DNA from 2 places in the Herbaspirillum sp. DW155 genome. Region 1 is predicted to be linked to the other one. Evidence: predicted binding sites of a transcription regulator. Region 1 holds the regulator's gene; the other holds the start of a gene.
The links. The regulator sigma-54, encoded in region 1, starts transcription at its own class of promoters, with help from an activator protein. The targets are predictions, from matches to a motif close to TGGCANGNAANCTGCTTT.
Positions count from the first base shown of each region.

Region 2: AACH55_RS00430 (TorF family putative porin) is a predicted target of sigma-54. The motif match lies at 5,361-5,378, and genes of this name have one in related genera.

Region 1 covers NZ_AP029028.1:4,522,632-4,537,749, reverse strand. The annotation lists gene AACH55_RS20540 (pyridoxamine 5'-phosphate oxidase family protein) at 1-83, shown strand, start outside; gene AACH55_RS20535 (CPBP family intramembrane glutamic endopeptidase) at 96-956, opposite strand; gene AACH55_RS20530 (AraC family transcriptional regulator) at 1,101-1,529, shown strand; gene AACH55_RS20525 (response regulator) at 1,587-2,066, shown strand; gene AACH55_RS20520 (Lrp/AsnC family transcriptional regulator) at 2,129-2,608, opposite strand; gene mdeB (alpha-ketoglutarate dehydrogenase) at 2,883-5,564, shown strand; gene AACH55_RS20510 (hypothetical protein) at 5,593-5,889, opposite strand; gene AACH55_RS20505 (FAD:protein FMN transferase) at 6,039-6,950, opposite strand; gene AACH55_RS20500 (FMN-binding protein) at 6,950-7,489, opposite strand; gene AACH55_RS20495 (DUF6662 family protein) at 7,557-8,462, opposite strand; gene AACH55_RS20490 (SDR family oxidoreductase) at 9,025-9,792, shown strand; gene AACH55_RS20485 (UbiX family flavin prenyltransferase) at 9,873-10,475, opposite strand; gene grxD (Grx4 family monothiol glutaredoxin) at 10,500-10,811, opposite strand; gene raiA (ribosome-associated translation inhibitor RaiA) at 11,193-11,555, opposite strand; gene AACH55_RS20470 (RNA polymerase factor sigma-54) at 11,709-13,199, opposite strand; gene lptB (LPS export ABC transporter ATP-binding protein) at 13,268-14,011, opposite strand; gene lptA (lipopolysaccharide transport periplasmic protein LptA) at 14,014-14,640, opposite strand; gene lptC (LPS export ABC transporter periplasmic protein LptC) at 14,692-15,118, opposite strand, start outside.
Region 2 covers NZ_AP029028.1:86,135-101,252, reverse strand. The annotation lists gene gshB (glutathione synthase) at 1-872, opposite strand, end outside; gene gshA (glutamate--cysteine ligase) at 912-2,210, opposite strand; gene amt (ammonium transporter) at 2,620-4,155, opposite strand; gene AACH55_RS00435 (P-II family nitrogen regulator) at 4,171-4,509, opposite strand; gene AACH55_RS00430 (TorF family putative porin) at 4,522-5,301, opposite strand; gene AACH55_RS00425 (accessory factor UbiK family protein) at 5,726-5,971, shown strand; gene AACH55_RS00420 (YifB family Mg chelatase-like AAA ATPase) at 6,045-7,568, shown strand; gene AACH55_RS00415 (CDP-alcohol phosphatidyltransferase family protein) at 7,885-8,499, shown strand; gene AACH55_RS00410 (bifunctional alpha/beta hydrolase/class I SAM-dependent methyltransferase) at 8,496-10,247, shown strand; gene AACH55_RS00405 (phosphatase PAP2/dual specificity phosphatase family protein) at 10,244-11,602, shown strand; gene AACH55_RS00400 (hypothetical protein) at 11,595-12,122, shown strand; gene AACH55_RS00395 (lysophospholipid acyltransferase family protein) at 12,143-12,763, shown strand; gene AACH55_RS00390 (phosphatidate cytidylyltransferase) at 12,780-13,721, shown strand; gene AACH55_RS00385 (oligopeptide transporter, OPT family) at 13,752-15,118, opposite strand, start outside.

The sequences.
Region 1 (15,118 bases):
TGGACCTCACGCCGGGCCAGCATCGCCGCGCGCGTTTCGAGGGCGGGCAGGGGCAGTGGCAGGGGCAGTGGATCGCCCCGTGATGACGGACTGCTTCAGGCCAGCGCGGGATAGGTGAAGCCGAGGAAGTGCACGGCATTGAGCACGAAGTGCAGGACGATGGCCGCTTCGATGCGCCCCGTGCGCTGGAACACCCAGCCATAGCCGAGACCGGCCACGCCCGCCAGCGCCGCATAGATCAGGCCACCGCCGAGGTGGGCTGCGGCGAACAGCGATGCCGATACGAGCAGCGCCAGCGAGCTGCCACCGCGCAGCTTCTGCAATGCGCGCTGCAGACGATGATGGATCACGCCACGGAAGAAGGCCTCTTCCGCCACTACCGTCAACAGCAGATTGATGATGAGGAACGCCGGCGTGAATTCCGGCCACTTCAGATCGGGTTTGACCATGCCGGCGAGACAGCCCAAGCCCATCACCAGGACGATGGTGAAGGCAGCCGGCGGCACGGTCATGCACAAGGCGCTGCGCCATTCCTTCCACGCATGGCAGCGCGGCGCGAGCAGGGCCAGCAACAGCAGTCCGGCCGCTCCCTTGTCGATATTGGCATACAGCATGAAGGGCCGCGCATCGGCTGTGATGGCCGTTGCCGGGACGATCAGCACATTGTGGAAGCCCGGCCAGCGATGCAATGCCAGCAGCAGGGCGAGCAGCAGTGTCACGCTCAGCAGGATATGACGTTGCCATGCGCTGCGCGCATGCGTACTGGTCCATGCTGTCATCCCCAACAGGGCGAGCCCGGCTGCGGCGATCAGAGTGAGTTGGCCATTGAAGAGACCCGCGGTAACGGCCAGCACCAGCAGCGGCAGCCAGGCGGGGATGGACAGCCGTCCCGCCAGCGGCAGGGCGGGCAGCCAGACGGCGCAGATGGCCAGCATCAGCAGAATGGGGGAAGACATGGAGGGAAATCCGGATCGATGCAAAGCCGGTGTTTTAACATGGCAGCGATCATGGCGGCCAGTCTCCCGCAACACGATGCGCAATTTCGGTCAGGATTTGTGCCGCCGTTTCTTGCACAGTACGTCCCGTGAACCGAGGAGCCCATGAGCGACGACCGCAAAAAAGCCTATCAAGCCCGATTCGAGCGCGTGCTCGACCACATCGAGGCGCATCTCCACGCACCGCTGGAGATGGAGCAGCTGGCGGCTGTCGCGCATTTTTCGCGGTTCCATTTCCAGCGGCAATTTGCCGATTTCACCGGCGTCGGGGTGGCGCGCTACATCCTGCTGATGCGCTTGAAGCATGCCAGCCTCCAACTGGCGTTCCAGCCGCAGCGACGCATCATCGACATCGCCCTCGAAGCCGGTTTCGAAAATCCGGAATCCTTCACTCCACTACCTCAACCTGCTGCCGGCGACCCCGCCTGGCGAGTTGCTGACCGACATCTACCTGCCATTGAAACAGGCGCGCGTGTAGCCGCGTTACCGTCTGTCAGGAATTTCCCGATGCCGGACGCGGCGGCTGTCCTGTAAAACGTTTGCAGTAGCCATCACTGGTTTGTGCACTCTTACAGGATGTTTCCAGGCAGCATGAGTTTTCCCTGCATCATCATGATCGACCCGAGTGAAGAGGCGGCCGAGCTGGCGCGCTTCGCCTTGTGGCGTGCGGGTCTGCATTGCCTCTTTCGCGCCTGTCCGGACCTGGAGACGGCGCGCCGCTGCCTGCTGCAGGGCCGCCGCGTGGACGATGGCGCTGCGCCCAGCCTGATCCTGCTGGAGTCCGACATGGAGTGCGGCGATGGGCTGGACCTCTTGCGTGAGTTGCGCGCCAGCAAGCATCTGGCCGAGGCGCCGGTGGTGGTCTTTCCCTCCTACGATACGGAGGGCGAGCGTGCGGCACTGGCGGCGGGCGCCAGCGAATACCTGCCCAAGCCGGTCGATGGCGAGCACTATGCGCGTTGCGTGGTGGAGATGGTGGAGCGCTGGTGCAATGTCGATGAGGCCGCCGCGCCGCTGGCCGAGGACGTGATGCGCGAGGGGCTGGCCGGTTTGCCGGGACATCCGCATTGAATTTTGTTTTGCGCAGAAAGAGCAAAGGGCCGCGCGGCCCTTTTTTCATTGCGCAGTACTGCTCAGCGGCGCGTCTTGATCTTGGGCGTGGGCAGGGCGGTCTTGTACTTGATCTGCTTCAGCGCAAAGCTGGAGCGGATGTTCTTGATGCCGGGAATCTTGGTCAGGTGATCGACGATGAAATGTTCCAGTGTCAAAAGGTCCGGCACCACGATGCGCAGCAGGTAATCCTCGTCGCCCGTCATCAGGTAGACTTCCATGACTTCATCGAAGGCGCTCACCGCCGTCTCGAACTGGGCCAGTGCTTCGGCGCCCTGGCGTTCCAGGATGACTTTGACAAATACGTTCACCTTCAGGCCCAGCAGGTGCGGATCGGCCAGCGCCACATAGCGCGAGATGATGCCTTCCGATTCCAGACGCTTCACACGGGCCAAAGTCGGCGAGGGTGACAGGTTGATGCGGCTGGCCAGCTCCAGATTGCTGATCGAACTGTTCTCCTGCAGGATGTTCAGGATGCGCAAATCGGTGGTATCTAGTTCCATTATCGAAATTAAATTCTGTCAGTTTCAGTTTTGCAGCACTGGATGCTGAATATTGTACGGCAACTTCCCATCTTAAGTGACTCATGCCGGGGCATCCGGCGTATCGTAGTCCGGTGGTTCCATCACGCAGGCCCTCAACAACGACAAGACCGAAAAGGCGCCGGGCGCAGGGAGACAGATGGCGCGGCCTGTGTTTTACCGGCTTTTTGTCTCTTTGCATAGAGCAGCGATGTGCCCGGTCCGGCGCAACCCGACAGGAGAAGACGAAGTGGACATGTCCCGCCCCAGCGACAGCGATATCCCGCGCGATATCGACATCGATGCCCAGGAAACCCAGGAATGGCTGCAAGCCCTGCAAAGCGTGCTGACCGAGGCCGGCCCGGAACGTGCGCGCTTCCTGCTCTCGCGGCTGTCGGCGGCGGCCCGGCAATGGGGCGTGAACTGGCGCGATGCGCGCAACACGCCCTACGTCAACACTATCCGGCCTGAACAGGAACCGCCTTTTCCGGGTGGCTCGGATGCGCAGGCCATCGAAGAGCGCATCGCCAGCATCATGCGCTGGAATGCACTGGCCATGGTGGTGCGCGCCAATCGCGCTTATGGCGAGCTGGGCGGGCATATCGCCAGCTATGCCTCGGCGGCGGATCTGTTCGAGGTTGGCTTCAACCACTTCTTCCGCGCCCGCGATGCGCAGTTCGCCGGTGATGTCGTCTACTTCCAGCCGCATTCCGCGCCGGGCATCTATGCACGGGCTTTCCTCGAAGGCGCGCTCGCCGAAGAGGACCTGGCCTACTACCGGCGCGAGATCGAGGCCAAGCGTGTCGGGCGCCAGGGTCTGTCGTCCTATCCGCATCCCTGGCTGATGCCGCAGTTCTGGCAGTTCCCGACCGGCTCCATGGGGATCGGTCCTATCAATGCGATCTACCAGGCGCGCTTCCTGCGCTACATGGAACATCGCGGCCTGTTGCAGGATCAGGGGCGCAAGGTCTGGGGCGTGTTCGGCGATGGCGAGATGGACGAGCCCGAATCGCTGGCTGCGCTCTCGCTGGCCTCGCGCGAGAAGCTGGACAATCTCATCTTCGTGGTCAACTGCAACCTGCAGCGCCTGGATGGACCGGTGCGCGGCAATGGCCACATCGTCGATGAGCTGGAAACGCTCTTTGCCGGGGCTGGTTGGAACGTCATCAAGCTGCTGTGGGGTTCGGACTGGGATGGTCTGTTTGCCCGCGACAAGGACGGCGAACTGGTCGATGCCCTGAACCGTACGGTAGACGGGCAATTGCAGACCTTCGCCGCCAACGATGGCGCCTTCAACCGCCAGCACTTCTTCGGCCAGACCCCGGGTACGCGCGCCATCGGTGCCACGCTCACCGATGAGGAAATCAATCGCCTGCGCCGTGGCGGGCACGACATGAAAAAGATTTACTCGGCCTACCAGGCCGCAGCCCGCCATCGTGGCCAGCCGACGGTGATCCTGGCGCAGACCAAGAAGGGCTACGGCATGGGCGCGGCGGGCGAAGGCAAGATGACCACGCACCAGCAGAAGAAGCTGGATGAAGAAAGCCTGCTGCAATTCCGTGACCGCTTCAAGCTGCCGCTGAGCGATGCGCAATGCCGTGAGCTGGCCTTCTACAAGCCGGCCGATGACAGTCCCGAGATGAAGCACCTGCACGCGCGCCGCGCCGCCCTCGGCGGTTATCTGCCGCGCCGCCATGTGGGGCCCGCCCGGCGCGCCGTGCCGGCACTGGAAGCGCATAGCAGGTTTGCGCTGGAAGCCGATGGCAAGGAAATGTCCTCCACCATGGCCCTGGTGCGGCAGCTCGGCAATCTGTTGAAGGACAAGGATTTCGGCCAGTACGTGGTGCCCATCGTCGCCGATGAGGCGCGTACCTTCGGCATGGCCAACCTGTTCCGCCAGGTCGGCATCTATTCGTCGCAAGGGCAGTTGTATGAGCCGGAGGATATCGGTTCCATCCTCTACTATCGTGAAGCCAGGGACGGGCAGATCCTGGAAGAGGGCATCACCGAAGCCGGTGCGATTTCCTCATGGACGGCTGCGGCGACCGCCTATTCGGTGCATGGCACGCCGATGCTGCCGTTCTACATCTATTACTCGATGTTCGGTTTCCAGCGCATCGGCGACCTGATCTGGGCGGCGGCGGACCAGCGTGCGCGCGGCTTCCTGATCGGCGCCACGTCGGGGCGCACGACCCTGGGTGGCGAGGGCTTGCAGCATCAGGATGGCAGCAGCCTCGTCACGGCGGCATCGATTCCGAATTGCGTTTCGTATGATCCGGCCTATGCCTATGAGCTGGCGGTGATTCTGGATGAGGGCATGCGTCGCATGATGGAGCGCGGCGATGACGTGTTCTACTACCTCACCGTCACCAACGAGAACGAAGCTCAACCCAGTTTGCCGGATGGCGTGCAGGAGGGCATCCTGCGCGGCCTGTACTGCCTGCGCCGCAAGCCGGGGGCGCAGGTGCGGCTGCTGGGTTCCGGTCCGATGTTGAAGGAAGCGGTGGCGGCGGCTGCGCTGCTGCAGCAGCACTGGCAGATCGAGGCCGAGGTGTGGAGCGTGACCAGTTACACCGAACTGGCGCGCGATGGCGTGGCGGCTCACCGGAAGCAGCGCTTGTCGGGAACGGAGGTGGAGCCTTACGTGACGCAGCAGTTGCAGGGCAGCGATACGCCGGTCATTGCGGTGAGCGACTACATCCGCACCTTGCCGGAGAGCATTCGCGCTTTCGTGCCGGCGTCTTATGTGACGCTGGGCACGGACGGGTTTGGGCGCAGCGATACGCGGGTGAATCTGCGTGATTTCTTTGAGGTCGATGCGCGCTGGATTGCTTATACGGCCTTGTGCGAAGTGTGGGAGAGGGACCGGGCGCGGCTGGACGAGGCTGCGCGGCTCCTGGGCATCGTTACCGCACAGTCCTGGTCGAATACAGTCTGATGAAGATCGTCAGCGCGGGGCGCCGGGATCAGCCCCGGTGCCGGCGGCCGCGCACCACATGCAGCGGGAACACCAGCGCCAGCATCAGGCAGGCGATGCAGTGGATCCAATGCACGGTATCGCGCCATTGCTCCGGCGCATAGAACAGTCCCAGCGCGCTCAACAGTGCCAGCGCGAATCCCAGCAGCACCAGTATGCCGTGCCGTATATTGCGGCGGGCTTTCCAAGTGACGATGACGTGCTGCGGCAGTGCGGCCCCAATCAGCAGGATCGCAATGATGCTGCTGCAGCCATGAACGATCCACCAGGGCTTGAGTTGGGGCACGGGCATCTCCAGCCAGTCCAGGCAGAGGAACCAGCCTGTGCCGCTCATGAAACACGAGCCCAGGATCCAGAAGCTGGTATGTCTCTGCCAGCGATGCATTTTGCCGGGCAGCCGGCGATTTGAATGGGCGAACTTGTCGGTCATGACGTTCAGCGTTGCTGTGCCAAAGGAGGGTGCAGGATGAAGGCCTGTGCCTGGAATTGCGCCAGGAAGCCGGCATGGAATGGCTGCGGCGGGGCAGCGTCGAGTGGTGAGCTGCGCTGCGGCGCTCGGCTGGCACATACTGCGACGGCCTTGGTCAGTGCGTCGGCGATCATGCAGGTGGGGGCCAGCACCGTGTAGCTCACTGGTGCAGTGAGCGATTTTCCCTGGGGATCGAGCAGGGCGCAGGTGGCTTCGCCTGCATGCTCGCACAGCGAGTAGTAGGGCGCGGAGGTGGCGACGGCGCCCTCGGCCAGTTGCCCCAGCAGCACGGCCAGACCGGGTGCGGTCGGGTGGCGGATGAAGATATCGGTTGCCTCCCGGCCGCTGATGCGGATATCGCCGCCTGCGTTGATGCGGCAACGGGACACGCCTGCGGCATGCAGGGCGTCGACCGCCTTGTCCACAGCAAAGCCTTTGGCGATGCCGCCCAGGTCCACGCAGGTCGGTCGCAGTACGGTCACTGTCTGCGCGCCTTCCAGTTGCAATCCCTCCAGGCTGGAATGCGCCAGTGCTCGCAAGCCATGGTCGGGCAGCAGGCCGCTGTGCACCAGCCTGTGCGCGATGCCGCAGTCGAACTGCCCATCGGTGGCGGCATGCAGCATCATGGCCGTTTCCAGCACTTCGTAAGTCCAGGCCGGCAGCTTCAGCGAGACGCCAGCAGGGGTGCGGTTGAGCCGCGACAGGCTGCTCTGTGGTGCGTGGAATGACATTTCCTGCTCCACCGCCGCAATGGCGGCGAAGGCGCTGGCGAAGAGGGACTCCCGGGCGCTGGCGCTGCCCGGGAGATCTTCTTCATGAATGGCGATCTCGACCAGCGTGCCCAGGGCGGGGCGGCATTGTTGCTGCATCGTTTGCATCACGCCGGGCTGCTTTTGAGCACCATCTCGTAGAAGCTCATCACGCGCCGTACGCCATCGGTGATGTGCTTGCAGGACAGGGTGGCGCCGCCGATGTTCTGGATATCCTTTTCCAGCTTGATTGGCGCGGCGGCCGTCTTGCCGATGAATTGGCTGCGCCATGAGGCTTCGGCCACTTCATAGCCATAGGACTCATGGTATTCCAGCACGGCGATCTGAACGATTTTGCCATCCGGGCCAATGCCCACGGCGTAGGTGATCATTTCATGCTTGCCGACCACTTCGTCGATCACGAACCAGCCGCCATTGGCGGTCTTCCAGATGCGGTTACCCTGGAAGGGATGGGAGACCGAGGAAATGTCGCGTAGTTGCTGCTGTTGCGCCGGCGTCGGCAGGAACGGCCGGTGAACCAGCGTCTGCCCGGGGAACATCGCTTGCTGGGCCTGTTCCACGGTGCTGTAGACCTTGGCTTGTACCGTGAACGGGATGACCGAGCCGCACAGGGCCAGGACCAGATTAGTTGCAGGAGTGAATTTCATTATTGTTATGTTAGATGGAGGGCAGGCTTGGCTGGATTTGGCGGCCCGCCCTCGGGTTGATACGAATTCAGTTGAGCGGGATACCGAACTTGATCATCACTTCGTCGCGGCCATGGTTGTCCGAGACATGGCCGTTGGAGCAATCGGCTGTGCCATCGTTATAGCATCGGCCGTTGAGCTGATGGCGCCAAGCGGCTGTGACCCACCAGTCTTTCTCCGCATAGTGCAGCGTCGGACCGAAGAAGTTGGCCGTTTGCGAATGCGACTGGTAGAAGTTGCCGTCGTAGTCGGTGTGCAGGCGGCCTTCCAGACCGATGGTCCAGCGCGGCGCCACGCGGTAGCTCATGCCATACAGGAGGTCGAGCATGGAGTTGTGGATCACGCCATCGGCATACTTCTCGCGTTCCAGTTCGCTCAACACGTTGATGGCGAAGACCAGGCGATCATCCAGGAAGTTGCTCTGCAAGATCAGGCGGGTTTCCAGTTCGTTTTCCAGCTTGCCGTAGGTCGGTTCGACATACACGCCCACGCCAACCGGCGAGGTCAGCGGATTGGTGATGCGGTAGATCGCTTCCAGCGAAAAACCGTCAATGCCGCGCTGGCGGAAACTGTCCGTGCTGCCGCTGACCGAGGCCGGTACGCCGAAGCCGGCGGTGCACGGAACGCTGTCGTTGCAGGCTTCCGGATTGATGTAGTTCTTGTTGGCGTTGATGGAGTAGGCATTGATGTAGCCGGCCACCTGCAGGTCATTGGTCAGCCCGTACTCCAGCGCTGAACGATACTGGGTCCAGTTGTAGCTGCCGGCCGATTGATTGTGGGTGACGTCGATTTTTTGTTCAAACTCCAGTTTGCCTTTGGGTTGGATGTCCAGCGTGTAGAGCCAGCCGAAGGCACCTTCGCCGGCGTGGGCAGGAAGCAGTGCAGCACCGGCCAACAGGCCAGCGAGCAGTTTGATCGGTTTGGATAGTGTCATTGGAGTGGATGAGTGAGAGAGGGTTGAGGGGCGGCGGCTGTTTTCATTCTCGCTGTAAATAAGACGTATTTCTATTTTGAGCAACAATTCGGCGATCTATGTCGGTGGCGTGAGGCTACCGATATAGCTATCGCAGGGCCAATTTGTTGCTCAGATTGAGTAATGACGTCCAAGTCGAAAAACATGTCTGCCCCATGCAAAGCATGACGGGGCCGGCTCGCCGCGATTGTCTTGCCTTGGGATTTGGCTATTGTTCTATTTGGCTACTATCCCGCACTTTGTGTGCGCACGAGCGGTTCATCAGGTTGCATGAGGTGCTCGGTAACATGAAGGTGCTGCACAGACGTGTCTAGTATTGCATCAGCTTCTGACAAAATACTGACAATATGCTGACAGCATAGTGAGGTGGATCTGTGTGAATGAGGAGAGTAGTAGTCTCTGCACGGATGAAAATCTCTCATCTGCCGAAAAGATGGCGCTGCTATAGTCGGGCCCTCAAGGAGAGATCGCACTGCCGCCGTCATGTGATGGCGATATCAGACACCATGGAGGAATAGACACAATGGCAGCAACCACACCGACCAAACGTATTGCGCTGGTGACCGGCGCAGGCTCCGGCATCGGCCGGCAGATCACCCTGGCGCTGCTGCGCGAAGGCTATGGCGTGGCCCTGGCCGGACGCCGCCAGGACGCGCTGGAAGAGACCGTCAGGCTGGCCGGCGAGCACGGTGCCAATGCGCTGGTGGTGGCGGCCGACGTGACCGATCCGGCGTCGGTGAAGCAGCTGTTCGCCAGGACGCGTGAGCGTTTCGGTCGGCTCGACCTGCTCTTCAACAATGCCGGCATCTTCGCGCCGCCCGTGTCGCTGGAAGAGCTGAGTGTGGAGCAGTGGAAGGCGGCGGTGGACATCAACCTGACCGGCGTCTTCCTGTGCACGCAGGAAGCCTTCCGCATCATGAAGGATCAGTCGCCGCGCGGGGGCCGCATCATCAACAACGGCTCGATCTCGGCACATGCGCCGCGTCCGTTCTCGGCGTCCTATACGGCGACCAAGCATGCCATCACCGGCCTGACCAAGGCCACCTCGCTCGATGGCCGCGCCTACGATATTGCTTGCGGCCAGATCGACATCGGCAACGCCTCCACCGACATGACCACGTTGATGAAAAAGGGCACGCTGCAGGCCGATGGTTCCACCAAGGTCGAGCCGACCATGGATGCGGAACACGTGGCCAAGGCTATCCTCTACATGGATAGCCTGCCGCTGGAAGCCAATGTGCAGTTCATGACAGTGATGGCGACCAAGATGCCCTATATCGGGCGCGGTTGATGGTGACTGCACTCTGACAGATGAAGAAATGGCCGCAGTGATGAGCTGCGGCCATTTTCTTTGGGAACCAGGCGGCCGGTTCAGTCCACCCCACCCTTCATGCCTTGCCATTCGGGCGTGAGCTGCATCGGGATGCCGAGCATGTCCAGCACGCGGCCCAGCGTGTGATCGACCATTTCTTCCATGGAAGCGGGACGCTGGTAAAAGCCGGGCAGGGGCGGGAAGATGACTCCGCCCATTTCGGTCACGGCGGTCATGTTGCGCAGGTGCGCCAGATTGAAGGGCGTCTCGCGCACCATCAGCACCAGGCGCCGGCGTTCCTTCAGCACCACATCGGCGGCGCGGGTGATGAGGTTGTCGGACAGGCCGTGGGCCACGGCCGCCAGCGTCTTCATCGAACAGGGCGCCACCACCATGCCGGTGGAGGCGAAGGAACCGCTGGCGATGCAGGCACCCACGTCACGCACGTTGTGTACCACGTCGGCCAGGGCTTCGACATCCTTGCGCCGCATGTCCAGCTCCTGGTGGAGATTGAGCACGCCGGCTTCGGAGACCATCAGGTGCGTTTCCACCTGACCATGTTTGCGCAGATGCTCCAGCAGCCGCACGCCATAAATGGCACCGGTCGCGCCGGTGATGGCGACGATCAGGCGCTGGCGGGGCTGGCCGGAGGAAGTACTCACGAACGAATGCGGATCAGGAAGGAATCAGCCCTTGATCAGGGTCTGCAGTTCGCCCGAAGCGTACATCTCGCTCATGATGTCGGAGCCGCCGATGAATTCGCCCTTCACGTACAGCTGGGGAATGGTCGGCCAGTTCGAGTATTCCTTGATGCCCTGGCGCACGTCCGGGCTTTCCAGCACGTTGACGGTGACGATGTTTTCGGCGCCGCTGGCTTTGAGCAACTGGATGGCCTTGCCGGAAAAGCCGCATTGCGGGAATTGCGCAGTGCCCTTCATGAACAGCACCACAGGGTTTTGGGTCACGGTTTCTTTGATCCAGGATTGGACGTCGCTCATGGCTATGCCTTTAAAAATGGGATTGCCGACATTATAGGGAAAAGCCGGCAGCCGCGTTGAAAACGACTGCGCGCCGGCAGTCTGCGCAATGTGGTGGAAATTGCATCCGGGAAATAATTTATATGATATGCAGACTCTGAAGCCTAATATGAGGACGCCAGCCGCAGCCTTCAAGCGGAGCAGCGGATCGGCAGCTCGCTGCAGAGAGTCATGGCTGTGGAAAGTTGCCGGTGATTATCTTTTATATCTTTTCCACAGGGCTTGCCGCCCGACTGCGCGGCCAATGAAAAAGGGCGCTTGCGCGCCCCTTCCTCATGAGATTCGGCTGGCGTTCTCAGCAGCCTGCGGGCTGCGAGTCAGCTTGCCGACGTTGTCCTTGGCTTATGCCGCTCCGGCCACCGCATCAGCCGGCGCTTCATCCGGCAGGCGCTTGGCCATGGAGTGATGTTCCTGCAACTTGTCCTTGTGCTTGATGACCTGACGATCGAGCTTGTCGATCAGCGTGTCAATGGCAGCATAGAGGTCGTGTGCAATGCTTTCTGCATGTAAATCCTTCCCCTTGATGTGGACGTTGATTTCCGCTTTTTGGCGCTTTTCCTTTTCTGTGAGTTTATCTACGCTCAGGATCACGCTGACGTCGATCACGTTGTCGAAATGGCGCTTGATACGTGTGAGCTTGCTTTGCACGTATTTCCGGATGGCGGGGGTCAGTTCGAGGTGGTGTCCACTGATGGTCAGATTCATACAAGACTCCTATCGTGAAGTCACTGGAGGTTCGTGCAATCGATCCTTGCTGCAGCTGTACCACGGGCACGGTCTTCGTGTCGGATGGCATGGGCATCAGCGGGATGCTTGCCGGAACACAGCAACGGTACTGCAGAAAAACTGAGGAAAAACTCAGAGGGACTTGCGGAGATTGACCGGCGGAATCTTCAACACTTCGCGGTATTTGGCGACTGTGCGTCGCGCGACCACCATGCCTTGTTCTGCCAGCATATCCGCAATCTTGCTATCGGATAATGGGGTCTGCGGGTTCTCGGCTCCTATCAACTGTTTGATCAGCGCCCGTATCGCGGTGGAGGAGGCTTCGCCCCCGGTTTCAGTCGCGACGTGGCTACCGAAGAAGTACTTCAACTCAAACATGCCGTGCGGCGTGAGCATGTATTTCTGAGTTGTCACGCGAGAGATGGTGCTCTCGTGTAGACCCAGTGTATCAGCAATTTCACGCAGCACAAGGGGGCGCATGGCCACTGCCCCATGTGAAAAGAAGTTTCTTTGACGTTCCACAATAGCCTGTGCGACACGCAAAATCGTGTCGAAACGCTGGCGCATATTCTTGATGAGCCACTTGGCTTCCTGCAGCTGCGACGACAGCGATCCTTCTCCCTTGGCCTGCTTCAGCGCGCTGGCATACATCGCATTGACACGCAGCTTGGGCATGACCTCATGGTTGAGCATGACCTGCCAGCCGTTCTTTGTTTGTTTGACAATCACGTCCGGCACCACATAGTCCGAGGCATCGCGCGCGAAATCGGCGCCCGGATGCGGACGGCACTGGCGGATCACGGCCTGGGCTTCGCGCAGGTCTTCGTCATCGCAATCGAGGGCTTTCTTGATCTTGTTGAAGTCGCGCTGCGCGAACAGCGGCAGGTAATCTTCCACGATGCGCAGCGCCAGCTTGCGCGTGACGAAGGGGATCTTGGGCAGGCGACGGATCTGCAGGGCCAGGCACTCACCGGCACTGCGCGCACCCACGCCGGCCGGGTCCAGGCTCTGCAGCAGCTTCAGGGAAATCGACAGCTCTTCCATGTCGATGCCCAGTTCTTCGGGCAGGCGCGCGAGGATGTCTTCCAGCGGCTCTTCGAGATAGCCGCTCTCGTCGAGCGCATCGGTGAGCAACTCCAGCAGGGCGCGGTCGCGCTGGGTGCGTGCGGTCACGCGGATCTGTTCCAGTAGGTGCTCGCGCAGGGTCAGTTCGTGGGCTTCGAGTTGCGGGCGGGCGTCGTCGTCGTCAGGCGACTTGCCGCTGCGGGCCACATCATCGAAGCTCCAGTCGGCCTCACCGGTGACGCCGTTCTCGGGATTGTTGTCCTGGTAGTCAAAACTGGAATCGCCATCGGCGGCTGCCGGTGCCGGCTCGGCATTGCCTTCGCCAGAGGTGTCGGCTACGCCGCTGGAGGGCGAGCTGGAGACCGCGCCATCGGCCAGCAGGCGCACCGAATTGTCGAGCGCATCGTCGAGCCGCTCCAGCAAGGGATTGTCCGAGAGGATCTGTTCCAGTTCCTGGTGCAGTTCCAGCGTCGACAGTTGCAACAGTCTGATCGACTGCTGCAGTTGCGGCGTCAATGCGAGGTGCTGCGAGGTACGTAACTGGAGAGACTGTTTCATCTGTCTTTCTGGAAGCGGCGTGGTCCGCTGGTTGCACTGCCTGTCGTTGCGTCAGTAGGTTGGCCTGCTTACATGCGGAAGTGTTCACCCAGATACACGCGGCGCACCGATTCGTTGGCGATGATCTCTTCCGGACTGCCGCTGGCCAGCACCGTACCCTGGTTGATGATGTAGGCACGGTCGCAGATGCCCAGCGTCTCGCGCACGTTGTGGTCGGTGATGAGCACGCCGATGCCACGTTCCTTCAGGAAGCGCACGATGCGCTGGATCTCGATCACGGCAATCGGGTCGATACCGGCAAAGGGTTCATCGAGCAGTACGAAGCGCGGATCGGTGGCCAGCGCGCGGGCGATTTCCACGCGGCGGCGCTCGCCGCCGGAGAGCGACAAAGCCTGACTCTCGCGCAGCTTCTCGATCTGCAGTTCATGCAGCAGATTGTTGAGGCGGCCCTCGACTTCATCACGCGAGAGCGGCTTGCCTTCTTCTCGGCGCAGTTCGAGCACCGCGCGGATATTGTCTTCCACCGTCAGCTTGCGGAACACCGAGGCTTCCTGCGGCAGATAGGACAAGCCCATGGTGGCGCGCTTGTGGATGGGCATGCGTGAAATGGCGGTGTCGTCCAGCGCGATCTCGCCGCCATCGGAAGGCACCAGACCCACGATCATGTAGAACGAGGTGGTCTTGCCGGCGCCGTTGGGGCCGAGCAGTCCGACCACTTCGCCGCTGCGCACTTCCATCGAGACGTCGCGCACCACCTGGCGCGCGCCATAACTTTTCTTCAGGCCGCGAACGACCAGCGAGCTGGTGGTCATCGTTACTGGTCCTTTCCGCTCTGGCGACGCGGCGCAGGCTGCGCCGGCGTGGTCTTGGCGGCCGGCTGGGCCGGTGTGGCGGTGCCATCCGGCGGTGGATTCTTGGGCTGGATCACGGCCGTGATGCGGCCTGCGCCGGGCTTGCTTTCGCCGCTGGCGGTGTTGTTGACCGAATAGAATTCGGCGCGGCTGTCATAGGAAATGAACTCGCCGTTGACTTCATCGGTGATGCGATCACCATCCATGCGCTGGATGTGCGCGCGCTGGAACAGCTTGGAAACTTCGGTCTGCTCCGAATATTCGATACGCTCGGCCTGGCCTTCGATCCACAGGTTGGGACCGCCGTCGCGCTTCTGGCGGAAGTTGGCCAGCGAACCCGGAGCCGCGTACAGCACTGCGTTTTCATAACCGTACTGGTCGGTCGTCAATACCACCCGGCCGGCCTTGATGATGAGAGTGCCGCGGGTCATGACCACGTTGCCGGTGAAGGTCTTCACCTGGCGCACGTCGTCATAGACCATCTGGTCTGCCTCGATGTTGGTGGGCTTGGTGGAGTCCGCCTTCTCGGCGTTGGCCACGCCGCACACGGCAGCCAGCATCAGCATGGGCAGTAAGAGTGAGCGTTTCATTGGTTTCCTGTCTGGTCGGTTCTTGGCGTTCTTGTCTCGGATTCAACCGGCTTAGCGTTTCTTGGGGGTGGGCTCGTAATAGCCGCGTACATTGCCGAAGAGCTGCACCACCTGGGTCGCGTTGTTGGCCACCATGCCTACGCCGTTCAGGCGCGTGGTGCCCATGGTCATGGCCACCGGCTTGTCGGTCTTGACGATTTCATCGTCAGGCAACAGCAGAAGGTATTCCGAGACCAGGTGCATTTCCTCGCGGCCCTTGTAGGGGGAGCGGATGGCATTGGCGTTGCCGTACATGTGAATCTTGGTCTGGTCATCGGTCACGCGCGCGGTGTCCGAATAAAGCTCCATGGGCGCCTGGTTCTGGTCCAGGTTGTGCACCACCGGTTTGGTGATTTCGAAGGAGTCGTCACTGGGGAAGTGCACCATCTTGACCCCGGAGACGTCATAGCGCGGCAGGCCGGTGGGGCCCATCTTCACG
Region 2 (15,118 bases), 1.0 Mb from region 1:
TCCTGGAAGCAGGTCGGGCTGGTGACGTTGATCTCGGTGAGATAGTCGCCGATGGCGTCCAATCCTACCAGCAGCAAACCACGCTGATACAGGATCGGGCCCAGCGCCTCGCCGATCTCGATATCGCGGGCCGACGCCGGCTGGGCACGGCCCAAACCTCCCGCCGCCAGATTGCCGCGCACCTCGTTACCCTGCGGAATGCGTGCCAACACATTGGGCACCACCTTGCCGCCGATCAGGAGAATGCGCTTGTCGCCCGCGCTGATCTGCGGAATGAAACGCTGCGCCATGATCGTGCGTTGACCGTTGTCGGTCAGGGTTTCGATGATGGAACCCAGATTCATGCCATCGGCCTTGACGCGGAAGATGCCCATGCCGCCCATGCCATCGAGCGGTTTCAGGATCACGTCCTGATGCTCGGCGTGGAAGTCGCGCAGGCGCTTGGCGTCGCGCGTGACCAGGGTAGGCGCGGTGTATTGCGGGAACTGGGCAATGGCCAGCTTCTCGTTGTGGCTGCGGATGGCCGCCGGCTTGTTGAACACGCGCGCACCCTGCTTCTCGGCCAGCTCCAGGAGGTAAGTCGTGTAGATGTACTCCATGTCGAAGGGCGGATCCTTGCGCACGATCACCGCATCGAATTCGGAGAGGAAAGAGGAGCCCCGCTTCTCCGCCCGGTACCAGTCATCGGCCTCGCCGGTGAGCGTGATCTTGAAGGCGTTGGCCGTCACCAGGCCGCTCTCCAGCACCAGGTCGCCCTGTTCGAAGGCATACAGGGTATGACCGCGGCGGGCGGCCTCGCGCATCATGGCGAAGGTGGAATCCTTGTAGGTCTTGAACGACTCCAGAGGATCGGCGAGGAAAGCGATTTTCATGAGACTAGGGTCCTGTTGAGCCTGGTGCAGGCTCTGTGTTTAATAAACTTCCGGGTTGGGATCGGTCTTTTCCATCTCCACCGAGGCCGCCAGCAACGCCAGCCGCGCCACCACGCCATACATGTAGAAACGGTTGGGCGCGGCCGTACCCGGCTTGGCGTGCATGTCCGGCAGCGCGTGCTGCTGGGCGAAGGCCAGCGGCACGAAATGCGCGCCGGGCGCATTGAGGTTTTCATTCACGCCGCGCTCGGCATGAACGCGATAGAAGCCGCCCACCACGTAGCGGTCGATCATGTAGACCACCGGCTCGGCCACGGCCTGATTGATGCGTTCGAAGGAGTGCACGCCTTCCTGCACGATCACTTCCGACACCTCCAGCCCTTCCTTGCCGGCCAGCATGCCGGTGCGCTGCTTGCGGTTGAGATCCTTGATCTCGCTGGCATCCTTGACCGTCATGATGCCCATGCCATAGGTGCCGGCATTGGCCTTGATGAAGACGAAGGGCTGCTCCTTGATGCCGTATTCCTTGTACTTCTTGCGGATCTTCGACAGCAGCGAGGAGACGCTATCGGCCAGTGCGTCGGTGCCGGTGTTGTCCTGGAAATCGATGTCGCTGACCTTGGCGAAGAGCGGGTTGAGCATCCAGGGATCGACCTCGACCATTTTGGAAAACTTCTTCACCACTTCATCGTAGGCGGCAAAGTGATTGCTCTTGCGGCGCAGCGCCCAGCCCGCATGCAGCGGCGGCAGGACGCTTTGTTCATGTAGCCCTTCCAGCACCGAAGGAATGCCGCTGGAGAGGTCATTGTTGAGCAGCACGGTACAGGGATCGAAATTCTTCAAGCCCAGTCGGCGCCCATTGGCCGAGCGCTCCAGCGGTTCCAGCGTGATGTGGGTGCCATCCGGCAGTTCGATCTGCTGCGGCTTGGTGGCGCCCGGCGCCAGCGTGCCCAGGCGGACGTTCAGGCCGGTCTGGCGGAAGATCTGCATGAGCCGGCCGATGTTCTGCAGGTAAAAGGTATTGCCGGGCTGGGTTTCCGGGATCAGCAGCAGGTTGCGCGCATCCGGACAGTATTTCTCGATGGCCGCCATCGCCGCCTGCACCGCCAGCGGCAGCATTTCCGGCGAAAGGTTGTTGAAGCCACCCGGGAACAGGTTGGTATCGACCGGCGCCAGCTTGAAGCCGGCATTGCGCAGGTCCACCGAGCAATAGAAGGGCGGCGTGTGCTCCTGCCACTCCATGCGGAACCAGCGTTCGATGGCCGGCGTGGCGCCCAGGATTTTCTTCTCCAGCTCCAGCAGGGGACCATTCAGAGCGGTGACGAGATGCGGGACCATAAAAGACCTTAACTAAATGTAAATGCCGGCAGCGAGTGTCGATTTTAGCGGATTCCTGAAACCGTGTTGCGACGCAGTAGACGCCGTTGTTGCCATTTCAGCAAAGCCCTGAACCGGCCACGGTCGCTGCAAAGGCGTGGCTGGGAGTGTACAGGTGGCGATGATGGCGGCATTTTAAAGAGTCCGACTCAAATACTCGGGAATTATCCTCGCTCGACGCGGGAATGCATCAGGAAACCGTTTTTCCTGAAGGAAATGGCCAAAATGCGACAACTTGGCGGTATGACAAGTATGCGCTTCTGTTCAGCTCTCGACGCATCCAAATGAAAAAAGGCGCCCGAAGGCGCCTTATAAAGAGGCCGTTTCCAGCCCCGAAGGAATACTGCAGACTCAGTACGACAGATGATGCTTAGTGGTAAGCCGATTCGCCGTGGCTGGAGATATCCAGGCCTTCGCGTTCTTCTTCCTCGGTCACACGCAGGCCGATGACGACATCGACGATCTTGTAGGCGATGAAGGAGACCACGCCCGACAGGATCACGGTGGTCAGCACGCCCTGGAACTGGATCCAGACCTGGCCGCCGATGGAGTAGTCAGGCGCAACAGCGTTGGTCACGTAGTCGTAGATACCGGTGCCGCCCAGGCTGGGGGCTGCGAACACGCCGGTCAGGATGGCACCCAGGATACCGCCCACGCCGTGCACGCCGAAGACATCCAGCGCGTCGTCCGAACCCAGGATCTTCTTCAGGCCGCTCACGCCCCACAGGCACAGCAGACCAGCGATCAGGCCCATGACCACGGCACCGATGACGCCCACGAAACCAGCAGCCGGGGTGATCGCCACGAGGCCGGCAACGGCACCGGAAGCCGCGCCCAGCATGGAGGGCTTGCCCTTGCCGATCCATTCGCCGAAGCTCCAGGACAGCACTGCGGCAGCGGTGGCCAGGATGGTGTTGACGAAGGCCAGAGCGGCGCTGCCGTTGGCTTCCAGGGCCGAGCCGGCGTTGAAGCCGAACCAGCCGAACCACAGCAGCGAGGCACCGACCATGGTCAGGGTCAGGCTATGCGGCTTGAAGGCTTCCTTGCCGAAACCGATACGCTTGCCGATCACGTAGGAGCCGACCAGGCCGGCGATAGCGGCGTTGATGTGCACCACGGTACCGCCAGCGAAGTCCAGCGCGCCCTTCTGGAACAGCCAGCCCGAGATGGCGGTCGCCTTTTCAGCGGCAGCCGTGTCGGTGAAGGCATCCGGACCCGGCCAGAACCAGACCATGTGGGCCATCGGCAGGTAGGAGAAGGTGAACCACAGGACCGAGAACAGGATCACGGCCGAGAACTTCACACGTTCGGCGAAGGAACCGATGATCAGCGCCACGGTGATGGCGGCGAACGCACCCTGGAAGGCGACGAAGGCCAGTTCCGGAATCACCACGCCCTTGCTGAAGGTGCCGGTGTTGGAGTCACCATTGAGGCCGTGCAGGAACAGGCGATCGAAGCCACCGAAGAAGGCATTGCCCTCGGTGAACGCGATGCTGTAGCCGTAGACGAACCACAGGATGTAGATCAGAGAGAAGATCACGAAGCACTGCATCAGCACCGACAGCATGTTCTTGCTGCGCACCAGGCCGCCGTAGAACAGGCCCAGGCCCGGCAGGGTCATCAGGATGACGAAGGCGGTCGAGATCAGCATCCAGGCGGTGTCGCCCTTGTTGGGAACCGGTGCCGGTGCGGCAGCGGCAGCCGCCGGAGCAGCCGGTGCTGCTGCAGCGGGAGCGGCCGCGTCGGCCTTGGGCGCTGCCGGGGCGGCAGCGGCCGGAGCAGCGGCGGCGGCCGCTGCAGCTTCAGGCTTGGGCGCGTCCTGCGCCTGGGCCGGAGCGGTAAAACCTACCGCCAACAACAGCGCGCCAATGGCGAGCGCGCCGGAAAACATTTTCTTCATGCTCATTAGAATTCCCCTTTTTTACAGAGCGTCTTTGCCGGTTTCGCCGGTACGGATACGGATCACGTCCAGCAGATCCTGGACGAAGATCTTGCCGTCACCGATCTTGCCGGTGCGTGCGGCGGTTTCGATGGCTTCCAGGGCGCGCTCGACGATGGCGTCGTCCACCGCGGCCTCGATCTTGGTCTTGGGCAGGAAATCGACCACATACTCGGCGCCCCGGTACAGCTCGGTATGGCCTTTCTGACGACCGAAGCCCTTGACTTCGGTCACGGTGATGCCTTGCACACCGATCGCGGAGAGGGCTTCTCGCACCTCATCCAGCTTGAACGGTTTGATGATCGCAGTGATCAGTTTCATACGAACCTCTTGTTAGAAAGTTTTGCTGATGGAGAACACAACGCCGCCCTTGCCGACGTTCTTGAAACCATCCGAGCCCGGGGTGGTGGAGACACCATCCTTCAGGTCGGTACCGACGTAGGCCAGGCCCAGAGTGATGCCGGCTGCTTCGTCGAAGGTCTTGGACAGACCGATCTTCCAGTCGGTATAGCTCAGCTGCGAGTTGCCGCGCACTTCCTGGCGACCCAGGTGCAGACCCAGCACCACACCGTAGAAGGTATCGATATTGGCGCCCAGGTCGAAGTACTGGCTGTACTTGCTGTTGACGTTGCCGAACAGGTTGGTCAGCGACTGGGAATACTTGAAGTAAGCCGGGCCATAGCCGACCTGGCCATACAGTTCGAAGGTATTGGCGTTCTTCACGCCGCTGTTGGCCAGGGTGTTGCCGGGGTAGTAGTAGTACAGGCCACCGACGTCATAAGTGAAGCCGCCGCCGATGTCGCCGCGCTTGCCGCCGTAGATATCCCACTCGACGTTGCCCTTGGTGTCGGTACCGGTGAGGGCGCCGGCATCCTTGATCCACTTGATGGTGCTCAGCCAGGTACCGGCGTAGAGACCGGTCGGGTTGTGCGTGTAGTCAGCACCAACCTGCAGGGCCGGGTCGAAGCGGGTCTGGGTCAGGCCGCGGTAGCGGTAGTCGCTCACCACGGCAGCGTTGAAGCTCAGTTCATTGTCCGGCTTGGCGTCCTCTGCGCGGGCCACGGTAGAAACGAAGGATGCGGCGATGGCTGTTGCAAGAATCAGTTTCTTCATGACTTTCCCTCTGGTTTATGTTTGAACAATAAAGTCTTTTTTATCTTTGCCCCAACCCATTAGCAGGAGCCGTGCCATGTCTTCTCGGCAAGGCAGACTTGTGTTTTCGCGAGAAACCAGAGATTTGCAACGATTTTTTTCTAGATCAGCTTCAAAATAGTGCACGAAGCATCGAAATGCACGTCATTGGTGCGATATTGATTGTTTTTTGTCAATCCTGCATCGAACGCGGCAAACACATTTTGGTGCGCGGGCGGCGGGCGAGGCCAGGATCACCAAGACGGCGCATTCCCGGAAGGAAATTTCATCTTCAGCCCGGCACCTGTGCACAAAATTGCGGTCAGAACAGGTCAGCGCGGTTTAATTTGAGGATGGGCGGGAAACCGCTAAACTTGCGGCACAGCTATCTGACAAGGAGATCCACATGGACAAGTCCCCATTTTTTGAAGACCTGCAATCCAAGATCAACAAGGCAATCGAGAACTCTCCGGCCAAGGACATCGAGAAGAACGTCAAGGCCATGCTGAGTCAAGGTTTTGCCAAGCTGGACCTGGTGACGCGCGAGGAATTCGACGTCCAGGCCCAGGTCCTGGCCAAGACCCGAGCCCGCCTGGAGGCGCTGGAAGCGCGTGTTGCCGAGCTTGAGGCTCAGCAAAAACAGACTCCATGATCCTGACCAAGACACTTTTCTCTTTCCCTCCCCCTTCCCTTCTCTGTTCTGCCAAGCTGCCAGGCGCATTGCGATGAGCCTGGCGGTCTTGCGCAGCCGCGCCCTGGCGGGCATGAGCGCCCCGCCGGTGACGGTCGAGGTGCATCTGGCCAATGGCTTGCCGGCTTTCACCATCGTCGGGCTCCCCGAAGCCGAGGTGAAGGAAGCCCGTGATCGCGTCCGGGCGGCACTGCAGAATGCCCGGTTTGAATTCCCTGCCCGCCGCATTACCGTCAACTTGGCCCCGGCCGACCTGCCCAAGGAATCCGGGCGCTTTGACCTGGCCATCGCCTTGGGCATCCTGGCGGCTTCCGAGCAGATCCCGGGCGACCGCCTGGACGATCATGAATATGCCGGCGAACTGTCGCTGTCGGGCCAACTGCTGCCGATTCGCGGCGCGCTGGCGATGACCTGCGCGATGCAGCGCCAGCATCAACAGGATGGCCACCCGCGCAGCTTCATCCTGCCGGCCGCCAATGCCGACGAAGCGGCGCTGCTGCCGCAGGCCCACATCCTGCCGGCGACCTCGCTGCTGGAGGTCTGCAATCACTTCAGCACGCGCGATCCGGCAGCGCGGCTGCAACGACACCAGGCGCGGAGGGCCACCGGCACGCCGGCGTATCCGGATTTCAGCGACATCAAGGGACAATTGCAGGCGCGGCGTGCCATGGAGGTGGCGGCGGCCGGCAATCACAGCATCTTGCTGGTCGGCCCGCCCGGAGCAGGCAAGTCCATGCTGGCCACGCGCTTTCCCGGCATCCTGCCGCCGATGACGCAGGAGCAGGCGCTGGAATCGGCTGCCGTGCAGTCGCTGACCGGCCGTTTCGACATCAACCGCTGGCAGCAGCGCCCGTACCGCGCCCCGCATCACACGGCATCCGCAGTGGCGCTGGTCGGCGGCGGCAGCCCGCCGCGGCCGGGCGAGATTTCGCTGGCCCATCATGGCGTCCTGTTCCTGGACGAGATCGCAGAGTATCCCCGCAGCGTGCTCGACGTGCTGCGCCAGCCGATGGAGTCGGGACACATCGTCATCTCGCGGGCGGCCAGGCAGGCGCAGTTTCCGGCCCGCTTCCAGCTGGTCGCGGCGATGAATCCTTGCCCGTGCGGGCTCTTTGGAGATGCGGCGGGGCGCTGCCGCTGCACGCCGGAGGTCGTCAAACGCTACCAGGCCCGCCTGTCGGGGCCGCTGCTGGACCGCATCGACATGCAATTGCAGGTGGCGGCCCTGAGTCCGGCCGAACTGGCGGCCCAGCAGCCGGGGGAAGCCAGCGCCGTCATGGCACAGCGCGTCGCGCATGCCTTTGAACGGCAATTGCAGCGCCAGGGCAAACCCAACAGCCAGCTCAGCGGCAGCGAAATCGACCGGATCTGCCGGCACGACGCAGCCGCCGCCCAACTGCTTCAAGCCGCCATATTGCGGCTGAACTGGTCGGCGCGGGCCTATCACCGGGTACTGAAGCTGGCGCGCACGATTGCCGACCTGGCCGGGTCCAGCGTGATCACGCACGCGCACGTGGCCGAGGCAGTGCAATACCGGCGGATGCTGACCGGGAATTGAGCGGCAGCGATATGCAATCTGACGCAACGATCCGCTCACCGGGGCCACATCGCTGCATCGTCTTCTGCCTCGCCTGCCCGCTGCAACCTTGCCAAAAGCGATGACATTCAATCAATGCGTGCCTTGAATGGCTACGAGAACTCCCTCCTCTTTCCGTTGAATTCCATTTCTGCTCGCATCAGGGGGGGAACAAAAGACGCCATTGCTTTGCCAAAGGTGAGCTTCGCCCGACACAACAAATAACAACTCAGAATCGACAACAAGGACGATCCCCCATGCCCTCTCCCCTCCCCGACGACCGTGCGGCAGGCGCCGCATGATCAGCATCTATCAACTCAAACCCCGCTTCCAGGCGCTTTTGCGACCCATGGTGCGCGCCCTGGCCCAGGCCGGCGTGACGGCCAATGCGGTGACCGTGCTGGCCATGCTGGTCTCGCTGGCACTGGGCGTGCTGCTGTTCGTGGCCGGGCCGCAGCGGCCGGCGCTGTTCCTGCTGCTGCCGCTGTGGATGTTCCTGCGCATGGCCTTCAATGCCGTCGATGGCATGCTGGCGCGTGAATTCGGCCAGCAGTCGGCGCTGGGGGCCTATCTCAACGAGTTGACCGACGTCATCTCCGATGCGGCGCTGTACCTGCCCTTTGCACTGGTGGCCCCGTTCGGCTGGGCCAGCGTGGGCGGGGTGATCTTCCTGTCTGCGGTGTCGGAGATGACCGGGGCGCTCGGCCCCATGGTCGGTGCACCGCGCCAGTACGACGGCCCCATGGGCAAGAGCGACCGCGCCTTCCTGTTCGGCGCGCTGGGCCTGTGGCTGGGACTGGCCGGCAACCTCCCGGCCTGGATCTTCTGGGCGCTGCCGGTGGCTGTTGCCGCCATCCTCCTCAATATCGTCAACCGCATCCGCAGCGGCCTGCGCGCCGCCTCCCACCCATGACTCGATCCTGCCAGGAACACCAGTTCACCACCCACGACGGCCAATCCCTGTTCTATCGCCGCTGGCCGGCCACCGGCGGGCAGCGGCGCGGCGCAGTCGTCATGTTCCATCGCGGCCACGAACACGGCGGGCGCATGGCGCACCTGGTCGATGAACTGGGCCTCTCCGATTTCGATTTCTATGCCTGGGATGCGCGCGGTCATGGCCGTTCGCCAGGCCCGCGCGGCTATTCCCCCAGTTTTGCGCACTCGGTGCGGGACATACAAACCTTCATACACCACCTGCGCGACCAGTGGCAGGTGGCCGAGGAAGACATGGCCGTGCTGGCTCAGAGTGTGGGCGCGGTGCTGGTCTCGACCTGGGCGCATGACTACGCGCCCCGCGTGCGCTGCCTGGTACTGGCTTCGCCCGCCTTCAAGGTGAAGCTTTATGTTCCTTTCGCGCGTCCGGGACTGGCCCTGCAGCAGAAGCTGCGTGGCAATTTCTTCGTCAACAGCTACGTAAAAGCGAAGTATCTGACCCACGACCGGCAGCGCCAGGTCTCCTACGACAGCGATCCGCTGATCAGCCGCCCGATCTCCGTGAACATTTTGCTGGCGCTGTATGAAGCGGCTGAACGCGTGGTCGCCGATGCCCAGGCCATCACCATTCCCACGCAATTGCTCATTTCGGGCGCGGACTGGGTGGTGCACCATGGCCCCCAGCACGATTTCTTCGCACGCCTGGGCACAACGGTGAAGGAAAAGCACGTCCTCCCGGGCTTCTACCACGACACCTTCGGCGAGAAGGATCGCAAGATCGCCACCGATCTTGCGCGTGAATTCATCCTGCGCCAGTTCTCCCAACCCTGGGCCCGTCCGGACCTGCGCCAGTCGCACCGCCAGGGTCCGACCTTCGAGGAGTCGCGCCGGCTCTCCGCAGCGCTGCCCGCCCTCAGCTCCAAGGGTCTGTACTGGGCCGGGTACCGCGCCAACATGAAGCTGGGCGGCCTGCTCTCCAAGGGCGTGGCGCTGGGCCATCGCACCGGTTTTGATTCGGGCAGCACGCTCGACTACGTCTACCGCAACACACCCGAAGGCGTCGGTCCGCTGGGCCGCGCCATCGATCGCCAGTATCTGGAGGCGATCGGCTGGAAAGGCATCCGCCAGCGCAAGCTGCACGTGGAGGAATTGCTGCGCACGGCGCTGGCGCGCCTGCAGGCCGACGGACAGCCGCTGCACGTACTCGACATCGCCGCCGGCCATGGCCGCTACGTGCTGGAAGCGCTGGGCCCGGGACCGCGTCCCGACTCCATCCTGCTGCGCGACTACAGCGAACTGAACGTGCAGCAAGGGACGGCGCTGATCGCCGAGAAGGGCCTGACCGACATCGCCCGCTTCGTGCAGGGCGACGCCTTCGACCGCGCCAGCCTGGCCGCCGTCACGCCGCGCCCGACGGTGGGCATCGTCTCCGGCCTCTATGAACTGTTCCCGGACAATGAGGCCGTGACCACCTCCCTGGCCGGCCTGGCCGATGCCATCGCGCCGGGCGGCTATCTGGTCTATACCGGCCAGCCCTGGCATCCGCAGCTGGAACTGATCGCACGCGCCCTCACCAGCCATCGCGGCGGCCAGGCCTGGGTCATGCGCCGCCGCACGCAAGCCGAGATGGACCAGCTGGTGGCTGAGGCCGGGTTCGAAAAGATAGAACAGCGCATCGACCAGTGGGGCATCTTTACCGTCTCCCTGGCCCGGCGCAAGGCTGCATGAGCCAGGCCGACCGCCTGCTGCCCGCGGCAGCACCGGCCACGACGCTGCCCTGGAAACGCGGCGTGGCGTGGCTGCTGTTGCTGGGGCCGCTGTTCTTCCTCAGCTATGGCTTCGCCAACCACGCGGCGGCCGCGCGCGCCAGCGTGCCCAGCTTCTTCTATGGCTGGGAACGCCATCTCCCCTTCCTGCCCTGGACCATCCTGCCCTATTGGTCCATCGACCTGCTCTACGGGTTTTCCTTCCTGTGCTGCCGCACCCCACGCGAGACTGATCGCCATGCCCTGCGGCTGCTGACGGCGCAGCTGATCGCGGTGGCCTGCTTTTTGGCCTTTCCGCTGCGCTTTGCCTTCGTGCGGCCGGCGACCGACGGGCTGTTTGGAGCGCTCTTTGCCTCACTGGCGGCCTTCGACCTGCCCTTCAACCAGGCCCCTTCGCTGCATATCGCGCTGTTGGTGCTGATCTGGGTCCAGTTCGTCCGGCTGCGCACCCACTGGTTCTGGCAGCTGGTGATCCACAGCTGGGCGCTGCTGATCGGCCTGTCCGTGCTGACGACCTGGCAGCATCACTTCATCGATATCCCGACCGGTGCCATGCTGGGCCTGTTCTGCCTGTGGCTGTGGCCGGATGAGGGACGCAGCCCGCTCTGTCGCAGCGGCCAGCGCAGTGCGCGCCGCACGCGTCTGGCGCTGGCCTACGCGCTGGCGGCCATGCTGGCACTGGCTCTGGCAGTGGCCGTGCGCGCCCTGGCCGCACCGCTGGGCTGGCTGGCCTTGTCACTGGCCGTCGTGGCGTGGAATTACGCCCATGCCGGTGCCGCCGGTTTCCAGAAACGCCACGGCCGCCGCTCGCTGGCCGCCGCCTGGCTGCTGGCCCCGCACGCATTGGGCGCGTGGATCAATGCGCGCCTGTGGACCCGCCGCCGTCCGCAGCCTGATGCCATCACAGCCGATGTCTGGCTGGGCCGCTTGCCCGGCGCTGCCCACATGCGCGCCGGCCCGTTCGCCGCCCTGTGCGATCTCTGCGCCGAATTGCCCGCTCCGCGCGGTCCTTGGGCCTATGCCGGCCATGCCTGGCTGGACCTGGTCGCACCCGACGCCGACCAATTGCTGGCAGCCGCGCGCAGCATCGAATCGCTGCGCCGCCACGGACCGGTGCTGGTGGCCTGTGCGCTGGGCTATTCGCGCAGCGCCGCTGCAGTGGCGACCTGGCTCTGCCTGAGCGGACGCTGTGCCGACATGGCCTCTGCTCTCGCCCTGCTGGCCGAACGCCGCCCCTCGGTGGTGATCAACGCGGCGCTGCAGGAACGCCTGCGGGAGGTCGAGCTGCGCCTGCTGAAGGGGGAACGCCATGTCTGACCTGCGCCCGGGTTCCGGGGACGATGCCGCCAATGACCCCGCCCATCAAGACCTGTCGCCTGACGCCCGGCAAGCCGCTCTGAAGGCGGCGCATCAGGCCGAGATCGCCGCAGCGCTGTTGGGTCTGAGCCGTCCAGTGGATTGCTTCAGCCGACTGCTCACCATCGCCGCTCTGGTCCTGCTGGTCTTGCAGGTGAACACATCCGGCCTCTGGATACCCCTGACGATGTCCATCGCATTTGGCATCCTCGAATGCGGTTTCGCGCTACGCTGCGCCTTCGATGCGCCCCTCTTCGCCTCTTGGGCGCGCCGCTGGCAGCAGGGTATTGCACACCAGGACGATCTGGCCGCCTTCGACCTGGCCATCAAGGAAAGCGGCTTGGGTCGTCAACCTGAGCCGACACGCGGAATTGCCGAGCGCACTGCCGGTGCGCGCCGGCTGTTGCGCAACCAGTGCCGATGCCTCGCGTTGCAGGTCGGGGCCTGGATTGGGGGTTTCGTGTTCATGTTCATTTCCTGACCCTTGAAGACTGAATTTGTATGCTGATCGACCGCCTCTTCGCCTCCGCCATTTGCACCTTCGCCCGCGTCCTCACGGGCGTGCGCGCCCGCTGGTTCGCCGCGCCCGACCCCGGCAAGTTGCGCGTCTACTATCCCAACCACCGCAGCCACGGTGATTTCGTGCTGGTCTGGAGCATGCTGCCGCGCGCCATGCGCAAGCGCACCCGGCCGGTGGCCGGATCGGACTACTGGCTCAGGAGTGCGGTGCGGCGTTATGTGATCAACCGGGTGTTCCGTGGCGTGCTGGTGGATCGCCAGGCCGGCCGCAGCGCCGATCCCATTGGCGTGATGGGCCAGGTGCTGGCGGGTGGCGAGTCGCTGATTCTGTTCCCGGAAGGCACGCGCAACCTGGAAGAGGGCCTGCTGCCCTTCAAGAGCGGCCTGTATCACCTGGCCTGCGCTCATCCGGAAGTGGAACTGGTGCCGGTGTGGATCGAGAACCTCGGCCGTGCCATGCCCAAGGGCCATCTGGTACCGCTGCCGCTGCTATGCACCCTCAGCTTCGGCGAGCCCCTGATGCTGCGCCCCGATGAAAGCAAGGAACAGTTCCTGGCCCGCACCCGCCAGGCGCTGCTCGCCCTGGCCCCCGTGGCCGAATGATCTGCAACGAACGACCATGACTCCCCAAGATACCCTCCTCGCCCTGTTTGGCGGCGTGTTCGCCGTCCTTGCCCTGGCCAGTTCGGTCGGCGGCCTGCTGCGCTGGCGGCTGGCCGGACGCAGCAGCAGCGTCATCGACAATCTCAATGCCCGCATCAAGGCCTGGTGGTGGATGATCGGCGCGCTGGCCATCGCGTTCTGGATCGGCAAGACCGGTGTGGTCGTGCTGTTTGCCTTCATCTCGCTCCAGGCGCTGCGTGAATTCATTTCCGTCACCTACACCCGCGTGGGCGACCATCGGGCGCTGCTGTGGTGCTTCTTCGTGTTCCTGCCGCTGCAGTACGTACTGATCGGGATGGACTGGTATGGGCTGTTCTCCATCCTGATTCCGGTCTACGCCTTCCTGCTGCTGCCGATCTCGGCCTCGCTCTCCACCGATACCAAGCACTTCCTGGAGCGGGCGGCCAAGGTGCAGTGGGGGCTGATGATCTGCGTCTACTGCATCTCGCACGTGCCGGCGCTGCTGACGCTGCCCATCGAGGGCTTCGAAGGACGCAACCTGCAGCTGATCGTGTTCCTGGTGCTGACGGTGCAATCCAGCGATGTGTTCCAGTATGTGTGGGGTAAGCTGTTCGGCAAGCGCAAGCTGGCGCCGCAGATTTCCCCCTCCAAGACGCTGGAAGGCCTGGTCGGGGGCGTGCTGACCTCTACCGCCGTCGGTGCTGCGCTGTACTGGATCACACCCTTCAATGTCTGGCAGGCGGCGCTGGTGGCGCTGACCATCAATATCCTGGGCTTCTTCGGGGGATTCGTGCTGTCGGCGATCAAGCGTGATCGCGGACTCAAGGACTGGGGTGCCATGATCGAAGGCCATGGCGGCATGCTGGACCGGGTCGATTCGATCAGTTTCTCGGCACCGATTTTCTTTCATATCCTGCGCTACTGGTGGGTGCACTGAACCACCACCAGCAGCGCATTCTCGCTACCGTCAGCGTGCCGGCAAAATACGCCGCGCAAACGCGATCAGCACCAGCACCATCGCGGCCAGCCCCAGCCACTGCCCGGTCGATTCAAACGCGCCCGACACCACCGCCAGCGGCGCATCCTTGCCGGTAAAGCCGATGATGGCGGCCAGCAGCACGCCCACCAGGCTCTCGCCAACGATCAAGCCTGAGGCCACCAGGATGCCGCGCTGGCGCGGCTTGTCGGCATAGGCGTCCAGATCCATCCCGGCCGCCCGTGCACGGCGGCGCAGGCCGCGTTCGATCAGCCAGCCCAATACCGCGCCCAGGAACAGGGCGCTGCTGACCATCGGCGGCAGGTAGATGCCGATGCCCACGGCCAACACCGGCAGGCGCGCCACACCGCCACGGCGGGCCAGCAGCCAGTCGATGACGATGAGCACGATGCCCAGCGCCACGCCCACGCTCAACATGGTCCAGTTCAGCTCACGGGTGAAGATGCCGGTGGCGATGGCCGTCATCAGCGTGGCTTGCGGCGCCGCCAGCGCTTGCGCGGCATCCATGCCCGCACGCGGCAGGGCGCCGGTGAAGCCGTAGGCGTTGTAGAGCAGGTTCAGTACCGGCGGGATGACGAGCGCACCCACCACGCAACCGATCAGCAGCGCCACCTGCTGGCGCCAGGGCGTGGCGCCGACCAGCTGGCCGGTCTTGAGGTCTTGCAGGTTGTCATTGGCGATGGCCGCGACCGCAATGATGGCCGCGGTCACGAACAGCGCCACCGCGATGGCCAGCTTGCTGCCTTCCGGCGTGGCCAGCAGCGGGTCGACCGCGCCCGAGACCAGCAGCAGCACCGACACCAGGATCACGGCCACGATGCCGATGCCCGAGATCGGGCTGGAGGAAGAACCGATCAGCCCGGCCATGTAGCCGCAGGCCGCCGCCACCAGGAAGCCGAACACGAAGGCAAACACCACCGCATAGACGATCAGCCCGATGAAGAGCGCCGGCGACACCGGTGCCTCCGAAAGGAAGGACGCAAACACCACCGCCAGCAGCGCAATCATGGCCAGGCTGATGACGATGATCCAGCGCGGCGACAGATCCTGGTCGGTGCGCTCGGTGCTGCCCTGCTGACGGCGCGAGAGCGTCGACAGCGAGGCCTTGACGCCTTCCAGCATGGGCTTGAAGAGCGTGGCCAGGGTCCAGACCGCCGCCACGCCGATCATGCCGGCACCGATGAAGCGCACCTGGCTCTTCCACAAGCCGTTGGCAAAGTCCGACAGAGCGACATCGGCCGCATGCGGGGTGACGGCGGTGAGATAAGGCACGGCCACGCCCCAGGCGATCACCAGGCCGATCAGGATGGCGATGCCGGAGACGATGCCGATCATGT